3 regions of the Mesorhizobium sp. M0048 genome follow, and region 3 is predicted to be linked to each of the others. Evidence: predicted binding sites of a transcription regulator. Region 3 holds the regulator's gene; each other region holds the start of a gene.
What was found. The regulator PhoB, encoded in region 3, activates phosphate uptake and scavenging genes when phosphate is short. The targets are predictions, from matches to a motif close to TGTCATNNANCTGTCAT.
Positions count from the first base shown of each region.

Region 1: a site for PhoB is predicted at 1,020-1,036, ahead of ugpB (sn-glycerol-3-phosphate ABC transporter substrate-binding protein UgpB). Genes of this name have one in related genera too.
Region 2: a site for PhoB is predicted at 2,964-2,980, ahead of NKJ84_RS20385 (LTA synthase family protein). Genes of this name have one in related genera too.

Region 1 covers NZ_JAMYUV010000001.1:361,438-367,153, forward strand. The annotation lists gene NKJ84_RS01925 (bifunctional diguanylate cyclase/phosphodiesterase) at 1-817, opposite strand, end outside; gene ugpB (sn-glycerol-3-phosphate ABC transporter substrate-binding protein UgpB) at 1,099-2,409, shown strand; gene ugpA (sn-glycerol-3-phosphate ABC transporter permease UgpA) at 2,491-3,375, shown strand; gene ugpE (sn-glycerol-3-phosphate ABC transporter permease UgpE) at 3,384-4,232, shown strand; gene ugpC (sn-glycerol-3-phosphate ABC transporter ATP-binding protein UgpC) at 4,240-5,307, shown strand; gene NKJ84_RS01950 (ABC transporter ATP-binding protein) at 5,330-5,716, opposite strand, start outside.
Region 2 covers NZ_JAMYUV010000025.1:59,720-65,435, reverse strand. The annotation lists gene rpsF (30S ribosomal protein S6) at 1-440, opposite strand, end outside; gene NKJ84_RS20385 (LTA synthase family protein) at 998-2,923, opposite strand; gene fabD (ACP S-malonyltransferase) at 3,171-4,136, shown strand; gene fabG (3-oxoacyl-[acyl-carrier-protein] reductase) at 4,197-4,934, shown strand; gene NKJ84_RS20370 (acyl carrier protein) at 5,122-5,358, shown strand; gene fabF (beta-ketoacyl-ACP synthase II) at 5,393-5,716, shown strand, end outside.
Region 3 covers NZ_JAMYUV010000001.1:256,573-262,288, reverse strand. The annotation lists gene xylF (D-xylose ABC transporter substrate-binding protein) at 1-832, opposite strand, end outside; gene NKJ84_RS01350 (ROK family protein) at 1,117-2,361, shown strand; gene phoB (phosphate regulon transcriptional regulator PhoB) at 2,371-3,060, opposite strand; gene phoU (phosphate signaling complex protein PhoU) at 3,077-3,784, opposite strand; gene pstB (phosphate ABC transporter ATP-binding protein PstB) at 3,817-4,620, opposite strand; gene pstA (phosphate ABC transporter permease PstA) at 4,617-5,468, opposite strand; gene pstC (phosphate ABC transporter permease subunit PstC) at 5,472-5,716, opposite strand, start outside.

The sequences.
Region 1 (5,716 bases), 100 kb from region 3:
CACTGACGATGCGGGTGCCATCGCAAACGATCAGACCTTCCACCGCCGCGTTGGCGAGATCGTGCATGCGATCGGCCTCGAGCTTCTGGCGGCGAAAGCGCAGGTCGATCCACAGCGCCGCACCTGACAGCACAAGGATTACAAGGCTGGCGACCGCTGCGGCAAAGGCCTGGGAAATGGGCTCGACGGAATGTTCGGATATTTCAATCGAGGAATCCGGAATGATCGACACCGCGGCCATCGCGATGAAATGCAAGCTGCAAATGGCCAGCGTCAAAAGCGCGGCGCCGCCGAGAGTCGCGACTGCTGACGGGCGGCGCAAGACGACCAGGAGCGCCAGTGCCGCAAGGGTCACTCCGGCCAGAAGCGACATCGCGACAAGGAGCAGGTTCCATACGACCCGGCCTTCGACCTCGAAAGCCGCCATGCCGATGTAGTGCATCGTCGCGATGGCGCCGCCGAGAATGGCACCACCGACGAGGAAATGGTCGATGCCGCGGCGCAAGGTGGCGACCCACATCCCAAGCGCGGTCAGGATGACGGCGGCGGCAAGCGAAAAGGCGGATAGTCCCGGATTGTACGCGTTCGGTATTCCCGGCGTAAACGCGGTCATGGCGATGAAATGCGTCGCCCATATGCCGAACCCGGTCGAAGCCGCGGCAATCATCAGCCAGACAAGCCGGTTTCGCTCGGTCGATCGGCCGACATGCTTAAGGAGATTAACCGCACAGAAACAAGAAATTCCACAGACGAGTGCGGCGAGCGCAACCAGTCTCAGGTCGTGCTGATTTACGATACAATTATAGACCGTCAGCATCCTGGTTCACTCGGTCAAAACTAACAGGGGAGGTGTGACGGATTAGCTCTTGGAGATTTTAACGAATAGTTAACCCGTGGGCCATGAGGCGGGTCTTTTCGGGGGAAAACCGATGCCGCTGCGCCGAAAAAGGCGGTGATGTCGTTTCTGACGCCCGAGTGCACTTTAGGAAGGAATGGTGTTCATTGATCGGCAACAAAACCGTTGTCCGATTGTCATCAGCGCCACATATTGGCTTTGCGGAGGTGCCCCTTTCGCCAATGACAAACGGGAGATGAAACATGAAGTTCTTCGGCTTTGCGGCCGGTATCGCCGCCACCGTGACCCTGCTTTCCACCACCTCCGCCTTCGCCGTCACGCAGATCAGCTGGTGGCACGCCATGACCGGCGCCAACGCCGAGGTCGTCGCCAAGATCTCCAAGGATTTCAACGCCAGCCAGAGCGAATATGAGCTCGTTCCGGTGTTCAAGGGCACCTATCCGGAGACGCTGAATGCCGGCATCGCTGCCTTTCGTGCCGGGCAAGCGCCCGATATCCTCCAGGTGTTCGACGTCGGCACCGGCGTGATGATGGCGGCCGAGGGTGCGATAAAGCCGGTGGCCGATGTGATGACCGGCGCCGGGATGACTTTCGACAAGAGCCAGTATCTGCCCGGCATCGCCGGCTATTATTCCAAGCCGGACGGCACCATGCTGTCCTTCCCCTACAACTCCTCCTCGCCGATCCTCTACTACAACAAGGACATCTTCCAGAAGGCGGGCCTCGACGTGAACAATCCGCCCAAGACCTGGAACGAGGTTTGGGAAGCCGCCAAGAAGATCAAAACGAGCGGCGCCGCTTCTTGCGGCTATACCTCGACCTGGCTGACCTGGATCCATCTGGAGAATTTCGCGGCGTGGAATGACGTGCCTTGGGCCACCCAGCAGAACGGCCTGGCCGGCGGCGATGTCGAACTCAAGATCAATGCGCCGATTTTCGTCAACCACTTCCAGGCGCTCGCCGACCTGGCCAAGGACGGCACGTTCAAATATGGCGGCCGCACCTCCGAAGCCAAGCAGATATTCCTCGCCGGCGAATGCGGCATCTTCACTGAATCGTCGGGCGGCCTCGGCGATATCGTCAAGTCCGGCATGAATTATGGCATCGGTCAGCTTCCCTACGACAGTGACGCCAAGGGTGCCCCGCAGAACACAACGCCGGGCGGTGCCAGCCTATGGGTGTTCGGCAACAAGTCGGACGAGGAATACAAGGGCGTTGCCGCCTTCTTTGCCTATCTGTCCAAGACCGATGTGCAGGAATACCTGCACCAGACGTCGGGATACCTGCCTGTGACGCTCGCCGCGTATGAGGCGACCAAGAAATCAGGCTTCTATGACAAGAACCCCGGCCGCGAGACACCCATCCTGCAGATGATCGGCAAGCCGCCGACCGACAATTCCAAGGGCGTGCGCCTGCCGAATCTGCCGCAGGTGCGCGATATCCAGAACGAGGAGCTGGAGAAGATGCTGGCCGGCCAGCAAACCGCCCAGCAGGCCCTCGACAATGCGGTCGCGCGCGGCAACGCCGCAATCAAGGAAGCCCTGGACAACTAACGGGATCGTCTCGGTCAGTCGGTTGGAATATCGCCCACGCGAGCGCGCGTGGGCGATGCCTGGATAGCGAGGGAAATCAGCCTGTCTCCACGCGTCGTCTTTCCCAACAAGATCCTGCCCTACCTGCTGGTGGCGCCACAGCTCGCCATCACCCTGGTTTTCTTCTACTGGCCGGCCGGTCAGGCGCTTTACCAGTCGATGCTCAGGCAAGACCCGTTCGGGCTGAAGAGCAGGTTCGTCTGGTTTGCCAATTTCCGGAAGGTGCTGGCCGATCCGGCCTATCTCAACTCGATCAAGGTTACGGTGGTGTTCTCGCTTGCGACCGCGATCGTTGCCATGGTTGCGGCCCTGCTGCTCGCGGTTATGGCCGAGAAGGCCATGCGCGGCAAAGGCCTCTACCGCACACTGTTGATATGGCCTTATGCCGTGGCGCCGGCGATTGCCGGCATGCTGTGGCTGTTTCTGTTCAACCCTTCGATAGGCTCGTTGGCCTATTTGCTGAGAAGCCTCGGCATCGCATGGGACCCACTGCTCAACGGCACCCACGCCATGATCCTGCTGGTGTCGGCGGCTGCCTGGAAGCAGATCAGCTACAATTTCCTGTTCTTCGTCGCCGGCCTGCAGGCGGTGCCGAAAACGCTGATCGAAGCGGCGGCCATGGACGGCGCCGGCGAAACCAAGCGCTTCTGGACCATCGTCTTCCCGCTGCTTGCGCCGACAACCTTTTTCCTGCTGGTCGTCAACACCGTCTATGCCCTGTTCGACACGTTCGGCATCGTTCATGCCGTCACCGGCGGCGGGCCGGGCAAGACGACCGAGACGCTGGTCTACAAGGTCTACAATGACGGCTTTGTCAATCTGATCCTGGGCGACTCGGCGGCGCAGTCGGTCATTTTGATGGCTATCGTCATCGCGCTCACAGCGATCCAGTTCCGCTATGTGGAACGCAAAGTCCACTACGGCTGAGGGCAGCGATGATCGGCCAGTCCCCGCTCCGCACCTTCATCGCCCATGCCGTGCTCATCCTCGGCATATTGATCGTGGCTTTTCCGATCTACTACACCTTCGTTGCCTCGACGCACACGCTGCAAACGATCCTCAGGCCGCCGCTGCCGCTCTTGCCGGGCGGCCAGCTATGGAACAACTACAGTGAGGCGCTGTTCGGCGGCATCGGCCGTATCGGCGGGGTCAGCGTCGGCAGGCTGCTCCTCAACACCACGATCATGGCGCTCGGCGTTGCGGTCGGAAAGATCTTCATCTCGATCCTGTCGGCCTACGCGATCGTGTTCTTTCGCTTTCCGCTGCGCATGACCTTCTTCTGGCTGATCTTCATCACCTTGATGCTTCCAGTCGAGGTGCGCATCCTGCCGACCTACAAGGTGATGGTCGATCTCGGCATGATCGACACCTATGCCGGCCTGATCGTCCCGCTGATCGCCTCAGCCACCGCAACGCTGCTGTTTCGCCAGTTCTTCATGACCATACCGGGCGAATTGGTCGAGGCGGCGCGTGTCGACGGTGCCGGGCCATGGCGCTTCTTCTTCGATATCCTCCTGCCGCTGTCGCGGACAAACATCGCCGCGCTGTTCGTGATCCTCTTTATCTATGGCTGGACGCAGTATCTTTGGCCGCTGCTCGTCACCAACAGCAACGACATGAACACCATCGTCATCGCGCTGAGAAAGATGGTTTCGTTCGCCGACGCCGACACCCAATGGCACCTCGTGATGGTCACGGCAATGCTGGCCATCGTGCCACCGATCCTCGTCGTGGTGATGATGCAACGCTGGTTCGTGCGCGGCCTGGTCGAATCCGAAAAGTGAGACTCTGATGGCGACCGTCGATCTGAAGGACGTGAAGAAGGTCTATCCCAGCGGCGTCGAAGCCGTGAAGGGCGTCTCCATCGCCATTCCCGACAAGGAGCTTTGCGTGCTGGTCGGGCCGTCAGGTTGCGGTAAGTCCACGCTGCTGAGGATGATCGCCGGGTTGGAGACCATTTCGGCCGGTACAGTCGCCATCGACGGCAAGGTGGTCAACGCCATCGGCCCGACCGAGCGCGACATCGCCATGGTGTTCCAGAATTACGCGCTCTACCCACATATGAAGGTCTATGACAACATGGCCTATGGCCTGCGCAACCGCGGCACGCCGAAGGACGAGATCGATAGCAGGGTACGCTCGACGGCCAAGGTGCTGGAGCTTTCGGCGCTGCTCGACCGGCGCCCGCGCGAGCTTTCAGGCGGTCAGCGCCAGCGCGTCGCCATGGGTCGCGCCATCGTGCGCAACCCGAAGGTCTTCCTGTTCGACGAACCACTGTCCAACCTCGATGCGAAATTGCGCGGGCAGATGCGCATCGAGATCAAGAATCTGCAGCGCTCGCTTGGCGTCACCTCGGTTTATGTCACGCACGACCAGCTTGAGGCGATGACGCTGGCCGACATCCTCGTCGTCATGAACGCCGGACTGGTCGAGCAGACCGGCGCTCCGCTTGATGTGTACGAGAAACCGGCTTCGACCTTCGTCGCTTCGTTCATAGGCGCACCGCCGATGAATCTGCTGGCGCTCACAGGGGCCTCCCCAAGCTCGGTATTGGCCGACGGTACGGTGATTGGCTTGGCGCCTCGACAGGGCAAGGTGGTGACACTAGGCTTTCGTCCGGAGGACGCCGATATCACCTTCGCGGCAGAGGCGCCGGCCGGCGCGCTCGCGCTGCCTGCGACAGTGGAAGCGGTCGACCCGGTCGGTGCCGAAAGCTTTCTCCATTGCGTGGCAGCCGGCAGCCGCATCGTGGTGCGCGTCTCAGGCCGCGCCAACGCCAAGCCAGGTGACCGATTGCGCGTCGTGGCCAGGTCCGAAACGCTGCATTGGTTCGATCAGGCGGGCAAACGGGTCGATTGAAATCGGCCTTGCGCAAAACCGTTCAGGCAAACACATGCGCCTTGCCCGACACGGTCAGCCGCACGATCTCGCCGACCGCCGGCGCGTCCATGCCCGGCTTGCGCAGGATCAATGGCGTGTTGCCGATGGCGGCCGCGTCGGGCGGATCGGGACTGTTCAAGAGACGCACGGCGATGGTGCACATCGAGCCGGCGAACTCGGATTCCGTGACCTCGCCGAACAGCATGTCCGGCGTGCCCGACATGCCTTCACGCGAGGTTCGTTTCAGCAGCACCTGCTCGGGCCGCAGCATGATGCGGGCAATGTCGCGCCGCTCGGTGCTGTCGACGGCGATGCGGCCGAGCGGCGAGGTAGCGAAGCCATCGGCGATCCTGGCCGGCAAGACGATGGCGTCGCCGAGGAACTCGGC
Region 2 (5,716 bases), on a different contig from region 3:
GCACCGCCATCGCCGAAGCTGCGCGGCGGACGATCACCACGGTCACCGCGATCGCGGTCGCCGAATGAGCGCGGGCCACGGTCGCGGTCGCCGAAGCCGCCGCGTTCCGAGCGCTCTTCGCGCTTCTGCATCATTGCCGACGGACCTTCCTCATGCGCATCGACCTTGATGGTCAGGAAACGCAGTACGTCCTCGGACAGACCCATCTGGCGCTCCATTTCGTTGAGCGCGGCCGGGGGGCAGGTGATGTCCATGAGTGTATAATATGCCTTCCGGTTCTTGTTGACCCGGTAGGTGAGGGACTTCAGTCCCCAGTTCTCGACCCGGCCGACGGACCCGCCATTCGCGGTGATGACGCCCTTGTACTGTTCGACAAGCGCATCGACCTGCTGCTGCGAGAGGTCCTGCCGAGCAAGAAACACATGTTCGTATAGAGCCATAGTGTTCGTGCCTTTCTTCGTTTCTCTCCCGGTTCCCGGCGGCAAAAGCCTCTGCAACTTCTCTGACCCGCAATCCTTGCGAAGGCGGGGAAGAAAGGAGCATGACGAGACGGTCGAGAGCGGAGACACGGGAGGCGGAAGCGCTTCTGGCTTCACGCGAAGGTTTCGAAAAACCTCCGGCCCTCCGTTCAGCCCCCAGCAAGGACCGGCAGATTGCGGGCGTCTATACAGGAATTTGGCCGCAAGGCAAGGGCAAACGGCCGACGTGTCGTAAGCAGATGAGTTGTCCGGATTAGGTAGCACATGAGTTGTCCGGTCTTATTGGGCTGCTGGCCTCATTCGCAAGGTCTTACGGATTCCCTGCCCGGACCCAAGAATGTTTTCCTGCATTTCGCCTGACAAAACAAACCGGATGCCCTGTTCGTATAATCGCGGGAGACGGTCGAGGTAACGCCAACAAATCGAACAGCTCTACGCAGTCGGCAATCAGCTGCAACAATTCCCGTCTCTCGACGACACGATCGGAGTTCGCGCATCACGCTGCAACTTCAGCTGCCTCAGCTCGTGTGTGCAGCCACTTTGCCTGTGGTTTCGGGGAAGAAATCGGGCGCCGCATGGCGCTTGCCGAACATCATGTCGTATTGCAGCAGACGGAAGTCGCGGATTGCCGGGTCGATCTCTTTCTGACGCGACCAATCGGGGGTGGCCTCGCCCCCCGGTGCCAACAGCAAATTACGGTCGATGACGCGGTAGCGCTCTCGCAACTGGCCGAGGAAGCCGGTGTAATAGGGATGGCTGATGCCGGCCGTTTTCAGGATATGGTAGGGCAGGAAGGCCGGGCTGACGGCGCCCAGATCCTCGGAGGGGCCGCTGCGGTTCGACCAGACGATCAATGGCGTCTGGTGGTGCTGCAGCATCTGGTCGGCCGGCTCCTTGCGCGGCGCGACATTGTCCTTCAGGAAACCGGTCTCGACGTAGACCGGCCCAAGCGGCGGCAGGTGATCGCCGAAGAATGCGATGACGGTCGGCCGCTCGCGTTTCTTCGCCCATTCGATCAGCCGCTCGAGGCCGCGGTCCGCGTCGGAAGAGCCTTCGGCGTAGCTCAACAGCGATTCACGTGCCCATTGGCTGATCGGCGCCTGCACCTTGTGGGTCGGATTGGTATAGCGATACGGCTCATACGGCCCGTGGTTCTGCAGGCTGACGGCGAAAAAGAAGACCGGCTCGGCGCTGGTATCGGCTTCGCGGATGATCTCGTCGGTCATCGCTGCGTCCGACGCGAGCGGTCCGCGCTTCTGCATGGGCGGCAACGTCTCCTCGGACTTGAAGTCGTTGAAGCCGAAATCGGCATAGACGGCCCCCCGGTTCCAGAACCAGTTGGTGCCGGGATGGATGGCGCGCGCTCGGTAGCCCTGACTTTTCAGGAAGGTCGCCAGCGAGGGAGTCGGTGTCCGCACATATTGCTGGTAGGGAATGCTGCCCGCCGGCAGGAAGGCGTTGGAAAAGCCGGTCAGGGCCTCGAACTCGATGTTGGCCGTCATGCCGCCGAACTCGGGCGAGAACATGTAGCCCGTGCGCAGTGCCCGCACATTGGGGATAGGGTCGGGTGTGATGGTGACGCCGGGCAGCTTGGTCGGATCCCAGAAGGATTCGCTCATCACGACGATGATGTCGGGCTTCTCGGCAGGTACCGAGGCGATCACCTGCGGTTTGCCGATCGCTTCGATCGCCTTGTCGGAATAGCCGGGCGGCGCCGAGACATGCGCCATCGGGACGTTCAGCGCGAAGGCGAGCGCAAAACCGTTCGAGGCATAGTTTTCCTTCTGGTCCCACATAATCGGGATGATCTGCAGCCGGTCGCGCGTCCACGAGAAAGTGGCATAGTCCATGATGGAGACGAAGAAAGCGATCAGCGGCACCGTCAGCGTCAGCCGGGCAAGGCGGCCCTTGTGGCTGAGCGCCGGAACGCGGCGGCGCCATAACCGCCAGCCATAGACGAGCAGCGACAGCCCGCCGACGATGCCGATCGCCAGGGCAATGGCGGTTCCCGGGCGATCGCGGACCAGGAGTGGCATCAGTGCCACGATCTGCCGGGAATAGAGGAAATCGGTCGGATAGAGCGGATCGCCGAGATAGAGCGACTTCTGGTGGCCGACGAACGCCAGCGACAATGTCAGCGGCGCGACGATCATCAGGCTCTGATGGCTGCGGCCGAGCACGGCGTCGAGGCCGATGAGGATCAGCGCAAAAATGATGATCGTGGTCCAGCCGGGTTTGAAAGGCTGCAGAAAGAAATCAATGGTGCCGGCAAAGTTGCCGCGCACGATCAGTTCGATGGCAAACACCAGGATAGCCGCAGCCAGCAAGCTGATAAGGCCATAGCGGATGACAGGCCATCTGCGCGCCGGCAGATAGCCAGTCGACGGATCGCCTTCAAGAAACTGTGGCGCCGCCTCGGCTGCGCTCTGCTTGGTCTTTGCCACTTCAATAGTTCCCCGGCCCGCAACAAAGGCGTCACTCGATTGTCATCGAACTGTCACGCAAAGCCTAGCGCCTGCGGCGGAAATAAGAAGAGCCAGCAAACAAATCGTGAGCGGTTTTCATCATGAGTGATCGCCAAAAAGCCTGCCGAAACAGGCACTCGGCCGACGCCGAGCGGTCAAGGTTGGACTTGACTTGGGCGCACGCCTTGCGTCACAGGCAGCGAGAACCAGCAGCTGGGAGCCGACGATGGCCATCGCATTCACCTTTCCGGGGCAGGGCAGCCAGGCTGTCGGCATGGGCAAGGACCTCGCCGATACTTTTGTGGAATCGCGGCAGATCTTCGAGGAAGTCGACGACGCGCTCGGTGAAAAACTATCGCAGCTGATCTGGGAAGGCCCGGAAGAGACGCTGACGCTGACCGCCAATGCTCAGCCGGCGCTGATGGCGGTGTCACTTGCCGCAGTCCGGGCGCTGGAGGCGCGCGGCTTCTCCCTGAACGGCAAGGTCACCTATGTCGCCGGCCATTCGCTCGGTGAATATTCGGCACTTGCGGCCGCTGGTTTCGTTTCGGTCGCCGACGCCGCCCGGCTGTTGCGTATCCGCGGCAATGCCATGCAGGCGGCTGTACCGGCCGGCGAGGGCGCGATGGCGGCGATCATCGGGCTGGAACAGGCCGACGTCGAGGCCGCTTGCGCAGAGGCCGCCCAAGGCACCGCCAAAGATCCCGCGCAAGCCTTGGTGTGCCAGATCGCCAACGACAATGGCGGCGGCCAGCTGGTGATCTCCGGCGCCAGGCCGGCGGTCGAACTGGCGGCGAAGCTATGCACGGAAAAGGGCGCCAAGCGGGCGCTGATGCTGCAGGTCTCGGCGCCCTTCCATTCGGCATTGATGAAGCCTGCGGCCGAGATCATGCGGGAGGCGTTGGCCGCCGTGACGAAGCGTGCGCCGGTCGTGCCGCTGGTCTCGAATGTTACTGTGACCCCGACGAGCGATCCTGACGAGATTGCCCGCCGCCTCGTCGAACAGGTGATCGGGCGCGTGCGCTGGCGCGAAACGGTGGAGTGGTTCGGCAGCAACGGCGTTGCGACGCTTTACGAAGTGGGCGCCGGCAAGGTGCTGTCGGGGCTGGCCCGCCGCATCAACCGCGATATTGCCACCACTGCCATCGGATCCGCGGCGGATGTCGAGGCGGCGCTGGCGGCGCTTGCATAATCAACTGGCGATTTGACCCCGCTCCATGCAAAGGGTGTTCGCTCAGATCAGGAGGCAAGAATGTTCGAATTGACCGGCCGCAAGGCGCTCGTCACCGGCGCATCGGGAGGTATCGGCGAGGCGATCGCCCGCGTGCTGCACGGCCAGGGCGCCATCGTCGGCCTGCATGGCACACGTATCGAGAAATTGGAGGCGCTGGCCGCCGAATTGGGCGACCGGGTCAAGCTTTTCCCGGCCAATCTTTCCAACCGCGACGACGTCAAGGCGCTCGGCCAGAAGGCGGAGGCCGACCTCGAAGGCGTCGACATCCTCGTCAACAATGCCGGCATCACCAAGGACGGGTTGTTCGTGCGCATGGCTGACGCCGACTGGGATAGCGTGCTCGAGGTCAACCTGACCGCCGTGTTCCGGCTGACCCGCGAGCTTACCCATCCGATGATGCGGCGCCGCCATGGCCGCATCATCAACATCACTTCAGTGGTTGGCGTCACCGGCAATCCCGGCCAGACCAATTACTGCGCCTCCAAAGCCGGTATGATCGGCTTTTCCAAATCGCTGGCGCAGGAGATCGCCACCCGCAATATCACCGTCAACTGCGTCGCCCCGGGCTTCATCGAATCGGCGATGACCGCCAAGCTCAACGACAAGCAGAAAGAGGCGATCATGGCGGCGATCCCGACCCGGCGCATGGGCACGGGCGCCGAAGTCGCCTCTGCCGTCGCCTACCTCGCTTCCAACGAGGCAGCCTACGTCACCGGCCAGACCATTCATGTCAATGGCGGCATGGCAATGATCTAACACTTGGGAAAACGCTTCATTCCGTCTTGGATGCATGGGATTTTTCGTGTAATGCCGCCCGCAACCCGGCGGTTCGGGCAAAAACCGGTCCTGTTCCGCTGCGTTTCCGGCAGGACCATCTTTCAGCTTGATTAGCGGCATTCTGCCCGCTAACGAAGACAGACAACCAAAAGACGAGGATGCCCAAATGAGTGACACCGCAGAGCGCGTCAAGAAGATCGTCATCGAGCACCTTGGCGTCGATGCCGACAAGGTGACGGAGCAGGCGAGCTTCATCGATGATCTGGGCGCGGACAGCCTCGACACGGTCGAACTTGTTATGGCGTTCGAAGAAGAGTTCGGTGTCGAGATCCCGGACGACGCCGCCGAGACCATCCTGACTGTTGGCGATGCGGTGAAATACATCGACAAGGCCTCGGCCTGACGCTATTTGCAGTCATCACCGAGGAGGACCTGCGATGAGGCGTGTCGTCGTCACGGGCCTTGGGCTGCTTTCGCCGTTCGGCATGGGCTTCGAGCACAGCTGGAAGGAGCTTCTGACCGGCCGCAGCGCAGCCAAGCGCATCACCGAATTCGAGGTGGAAGACCTTGCCTGCAAGGTCGCCCACGTCATTCCGCGCGGTGACGGCTCCAATGCCACTTTCAATCCTGAAGCCGTTCTCGAGCCGAAGGAACTGCGCAAGATCGGCGATTTTATCCTGTACGGGATCGCGGCCGCCGACGAGGCACTCAAGGATTCCGGCTGGCAGCCGAAGACGCACGAGGAACAGTGCGCCACCGGC
Region 3 (5,716 bases):
CGATCTCGGCGGCGTTCTTGCCGAGCTCGCGCGCGTCCTTCCACACCGACACGGTCTGTGTGCCAAGCGCGATGCGGTTCAGTGCGGCGTGGTCGCCGTCCTGGCCCGAGACCGGAACCGATCCGGCCAGCCCTTGCGCCGTCAGCGCGGCGACGACGCCACCGGCGGTGCCGTCATTGGCCGCGACCACGGCATCGACCTTGTTGTCGTTGGCGGTCAGGAACTGTTCCATGTTCTTCTGAGCGTTGGCCGGCAGCCAGCCGTCCGTATAGGCCTCGCCGACATTCTTGATCTTGCCGCTGTCGATGGCCTCCTTCAGCACCTCCATCGAACCGGCAAACAGGAAATCGGCATTCGGATCGGAACCCGAACCCTTGATGAAGACGTAGTTGCCTTCCGGCTTCACCTTGAAGACTTCGCGGGCCTGCATGCGGCCGACTTCCTTGTTGTCGAAGGTCAGATAGAACACGTCCTTGTTCTCGATCAGCCGGTCATAGCCGACGACCGGGATGCCTTCGTCCAGTGCCTTCTGCACGGCCGGCCCGATGGCCGAGGCATCCTGTGCCAGGATGATCAGCGCATTGGCACCCTGCGAGATCAGGCTCTCGACGTCGGTGAGCTGCTTGCCGGGGTTGGACTGTGCGTCGGCGGAAATATACTTGTCGCCGGCGGCCTCGATGGCCGCCTTCATTGCGGCCTCGTCGGTCTTCCAGCGCTCTTCCTGGAAGTTCGACCAGGAAACGCCGATGACCTTGTCTTTCGCCTGCGCCACCGACGCCAGCGCCAGCGTCATGGCGACACCCGCCAGAATGGCGGTCGTGAATTTCTTCATCATATCCTCCCTGCGCCGCGTACGGCGTGACCAATTGCTCAACGACCAGCTTAGAAGCTCTAATTTTTTCGAGCCTCGAAAAAATACTGGCCCGATCTCCGGCTGCTGTCAACATCGATTGTGATGGATTTTGATGACTGTGCGAGTTTTTTCGAGCGTCGGAATAAACGATGACAGCGCCACCTGCATCTGACACTATTTGCCGCATCCGACACTATTTGTCGGACATTACCGACGGCTTCCGGTTCATGAGCGGCCGCGGCAACCGGGAGGAAAGCAAAACGATGTCGGTCGGAATCCGCCACGACGATTTGCGCCGGCGCAACCGGGCGATGGTGATCTCGGCGGTGCGCCGGGCCGGCCAGCCGTCGCGTACGGAGATCGCAGCCACCACCGGCCTCAGTCATTCAACCATATCGGCGATCTCCTCCGACCTGATACGGGAAGGCATCCTCGCCGAGAGCAAGGCAAGTGAGGCCGTTTCGTTGAAACGCGGTCGTCCGCAGGTCGGCCTCGCCCTCAACCCGGAAGCGGCGGCGGTGCTGACCGTGGTGTTGTCACTGAATTTCCTGTCGGCCGCCATTATCGACTATGCGGGACAGGTGGTCGCCGAGGAACAGCGCCGGCTGGACACGCTGACCATGCCGCGCGACGAGCTGATCCGCGAATGCATGGCCATCGTCCGGCGCCGGCTCGAGGACCCAGACCTTGACGCCCGCAGTGTCGCCCGCATCGCCCTGGCGATTCAGGGCATTACCGACTCCCCTGCACGCGCCATGCTGTGGTCGCCGATCACGCCGCAGACCGACATCGCCTTTGCCGACATGCTGGAAGACGAATTCGGTATCCCGGCCACGGTGGAGAACGACTGCAATATGATGGCGGTGGCTTTGCGCTGGCGCGATCCGGATCGCTATCGCGACGACTTCATCGCCATCCTGCTTTCGCATGGCATCGGTATGGGGCTTGTGCTGAAGGGCGAACTGTTCACCGGGACGCATTCCTCGGGCGGCGAATTTGGCCACATGATCCATCGTCCGGGCGGAGCGCTCTGCCGTTGCGGGCGGCGCGGCTGCATCGAAGCCTATGCCGGCAACTATGCCATCTGGCGCAACGCCAGGCAGATGAGCGAAGACAGCGAACCTATCGCCGACGTCAGCGACGCCGACATGCGCGCGCTGGCCGCCCGCGCGCGCGAGAAGGATGGGCCGGAACGCGAGGCCTACCGCAAGGCCGGCGAAGCGCTGGGTTTCGGTCTCGGCTCGCTGTTCGCGCTGATCGATCCGGCACCGGTCGCGATGGTCGGCGCCAGTGCCGCCGCCTTCGATCTGATCGAGCCGGCCTTGCGCAAGGCCATCGCCCAGACCGCCGGCGGCCAGCACTCGGGCTCGATCTCCTTCGATACCGAGCCGAACGAATTGCCGCTGATCCGCGAAGGCTGCGCGATGCGGGCGTTAAGCTTCGTCGACCAGGAGATTTTCGCGCCGGGCGCGCAAATGAGGCCCGGCGTCAGAAAGAACGTCGCCTGACCAGGCGGGTCAATCTTCCCTGATCGCATAGCCGGCACCGCGGATGGTGCGGATGACATCCGGCATGCGGCCGTTATTGACGGCTTTACGCAGCCGCCCGACATGGACGTCGACGGTGCGTTCGTCGATGTAGATCGTCTCGCCCCAGACATTATCGAGCAACTGGCTACGCGAGAAGACGCGGCCCGGATGCCGCATCATGAACTCGAGCAACCGGAATTCGGTCGGCCCGAGCCTGATTTCGCTCTTCTTGCGATAGACCCTGTGCGATTCGCGATCGAGCACGATGTCGCCGACCTTCAGCACGCTGGACAGCACTTCCGGCTTGGCGCGCCGCAGCAGCGCCTTGACCCTGGCCATGAATTCCGGCGTCGAAAACGGTTTGACGAGATAGTCGTCGGCGCCGGTCGAAAGACCGCGCACCCGATCGCTCTCCTCGCCGCGCGCGGTCAGCATGATGATCGGCAGCCGCTCGGTTTCGGGGCGCACGCGCAACCGGCGGCAGAGCTCGATGCCGGAAACCGCCGGTATCATCCAGTCGAGCACCAGAAGGTCGGGCACATTCTCCTGCAAACGGATCTCGGCTTCGTCGCCGCGTGTCACCACCTCGACCTGGTAGCCTTCGGATTCGAGATTGTAGCGGAGCAGCACGCCCAACGGCTCCTCGTCCTCCACCACCATTATGCGTGGTGCGATCATCGGCTGGGCACCCCCATCATGTCACCGGCGCGGACATTGTCGTTTCGTCCTGCTTCGGACGATTGACCGGCAATTGTTCGCCGGTCAGCACATAATACGCATTTTCGGCGATGTTGGTGACATGGTCGCCGATCCGCTCGAGATTCTTGGCGCAGAACAGCAGATGCGTGCAAGCAGTGATGTTGCGCGGATCTTCCATCATGTAGGTTAACAGCTCGCGGAACACGGACGTGTATTTGACGTCGATACGCTCGTCGGCGGCGCGCAGCTTGGCCAAGGCGGCCGCATCGCCTGCAGCATACTCCTCGATGACGCCCTGCACCTGGATGAGCACTAGCTGCGCCATCGCATCGATGGAATGCGATAGGTCGCGCGGCGTGGCGCTGAGGCCGACCGCGCTCACACGCTTGGCGATATTCTTGGCAAGGTCGCCGATGCGTTCGAGGTCGCCGGCCATGCGGATCGCTCCGACGACATGGCGCAGATCGTGAGCCATTGGCTGGCGCTTGGCGATCAGGGTGATGGCGCGATCGTCCAGTTCGCGTTGACGCGCATCCATGATGGCGTCGTCGGAGACGACGCGTTGCGCCAGCACGTTATCGGAATTCAACAGGGCCTTGGTCGCCCCGCCGACCATCGAACCGGCGAGGTCGGCCATGTCGCGGATCAGCTTGCTGATCTGCTCGAGATCCTCGTCGAAAGAAGCGACTGTGTGTTCGCCCATGGTCCTGTCCTCATATGCATGATCGGAACGGCTCAGCCGAAGCGGCCAGTGATGTAGTCCTGCGTGCGCTTCTCGCGGGGCGACGTGAATATCTTCTCGGTCCGGTCGAACTCGACCAGTTCACCCAGATACATGAAGGCGGTCTGGCGCGACACGCGCGCCGCTTGCTGCATGTTGTGGGTGACGATGACGATCGTGTAGTCGGCTTGCAGCTCGTCGATCAGTTCCTCGATCTTGGCCGTCGACAGCGGGTCGAGGGCCGAAGCCGGTTCGTCGAGCAGAATGACTTCCGGCTTCACTGCCACGGTGCGGGCAATGCAGAGCCGCTGCTGCTGGCCGCCGGACAGGCTCAAGCCGCTGGCGTTTAGCTTGTCCTTGACCTCGCTCCACAGCGCGGCCCGCTTCAACGCTTGCTCGACGCGGCCGTCCATCTCGGACTTGCCGAGATTCTCGTAGAGCCTGACGCCGAAGGCTATGTTCTCGTAGATCGACATCGGGAACGGCGTCGGCTTCTGGAATACCATGCCGATCTTTGTCCTGAGGAGGTTGAGATCCTGCGACCGGTCGAGAATGTTCTTGCCGTCGAGCAGCACCTGGCCCTCGGCGGTCTGTTTCGGGTAGAGCTCGTAGATGCGGTTGAAGACGCGCAGCAGCGTCGATTTCCCGCAACCCGAAGGGCCGATGAAGGCCGTGACGCTGCGCTCGGGCAGCGACAGGCTGATGTCCTTCAGCGCCTTGCTCTGGCCGTAGTAGAAGTTGAGGTTCTTGACCTCGATCTTCGTCTTCTCGGTGACCGTTTCGGTCATCGTCATGTCCGGGGACAACATCTGTGTCATCTGTCCTCTCTGCGTCCGGTAAGGCTGCGGGCGAGGATGCTCAAGCCCAGAACCGTCAGGGTGATTATGAGTGCGCCGGTCCACGCCAGTTGCTGCCATTCCTCGTAAGGGCTGAGAGCGAACTGGAAGATGGTCACCGGCAGGCTGGCCATCGGCGCGTTGATATTGCTGCTCCAGAACTGGTTGTTGAGCGCGGTGAAGAGCAGCGGCGCCGTCTCGCCGGAAATGCGTGCTATCGCCAGCAATATGCCGGTGACGATGCCGGACAATGCGGCGCGGTAGGCGACCGAACGGATCACCACCCAGCGCGGCGCGCCGATCGCGGCACCGGCTTCACGCAACGCGTTCGGCACCAGGTTGAGCATGTCTTCAGTGGTGCGCACGACCACCGGAATGACCAGGATGGCAAGCGCCACGGCGCCGGCAATGGCCGAGAAATGTCCCATTGGCCGCACCATCAATTCATAGACGAACAAGCCGATGATGATCGACGGCGCCGACAACAGGATGTCGTTGATGAAGCGGACGACGGTGGTGATGCGCGAAAAGCGTCCATACTCGGCCATGTAGGTTCCCGCCAGCACGCCGATCGGCGTGCCGACGACAACGGCGATGATCGTCATCAGCAGGCTGCCCGCGATGGCATTGAGCAGGCCGCCGGCCTCGCCCGGTGGTGGCGTCATCTCGGTGAAGACCGCGAACGAAAGCCCGGCTGTGCCCTTATAGACCAACGCACCGAGGATGAGCGCCAGCCAGGCAAGCCCGATGCCGGCGGCGACGACGCAAAGCGCCATCATCACCGAATTCCTGGCTTTGCGGCGGCTGTGGAGCGATGAGGATGTCGACATCGGTCAGGCTCCCGTACGGGCGTCGATCCGCATCAGCATATAGCGGGCGGCGGCAAGGATCAGGAAGGTGATGACGAACAGGATCAGGCCGAGCGCGACCAGCGAGGAGGTGTAGAGGTCGCCGTCGGCCTCGGTAAATTCATTGGCGATGGTCGCCGAAATCGTCGTGCCCGGTGCGAACAGGGAGGCACTGATGCGATGCGCGTTGCCGATGACGAAAGTCACCGCCATGGTTTCGCCGAGTGCCC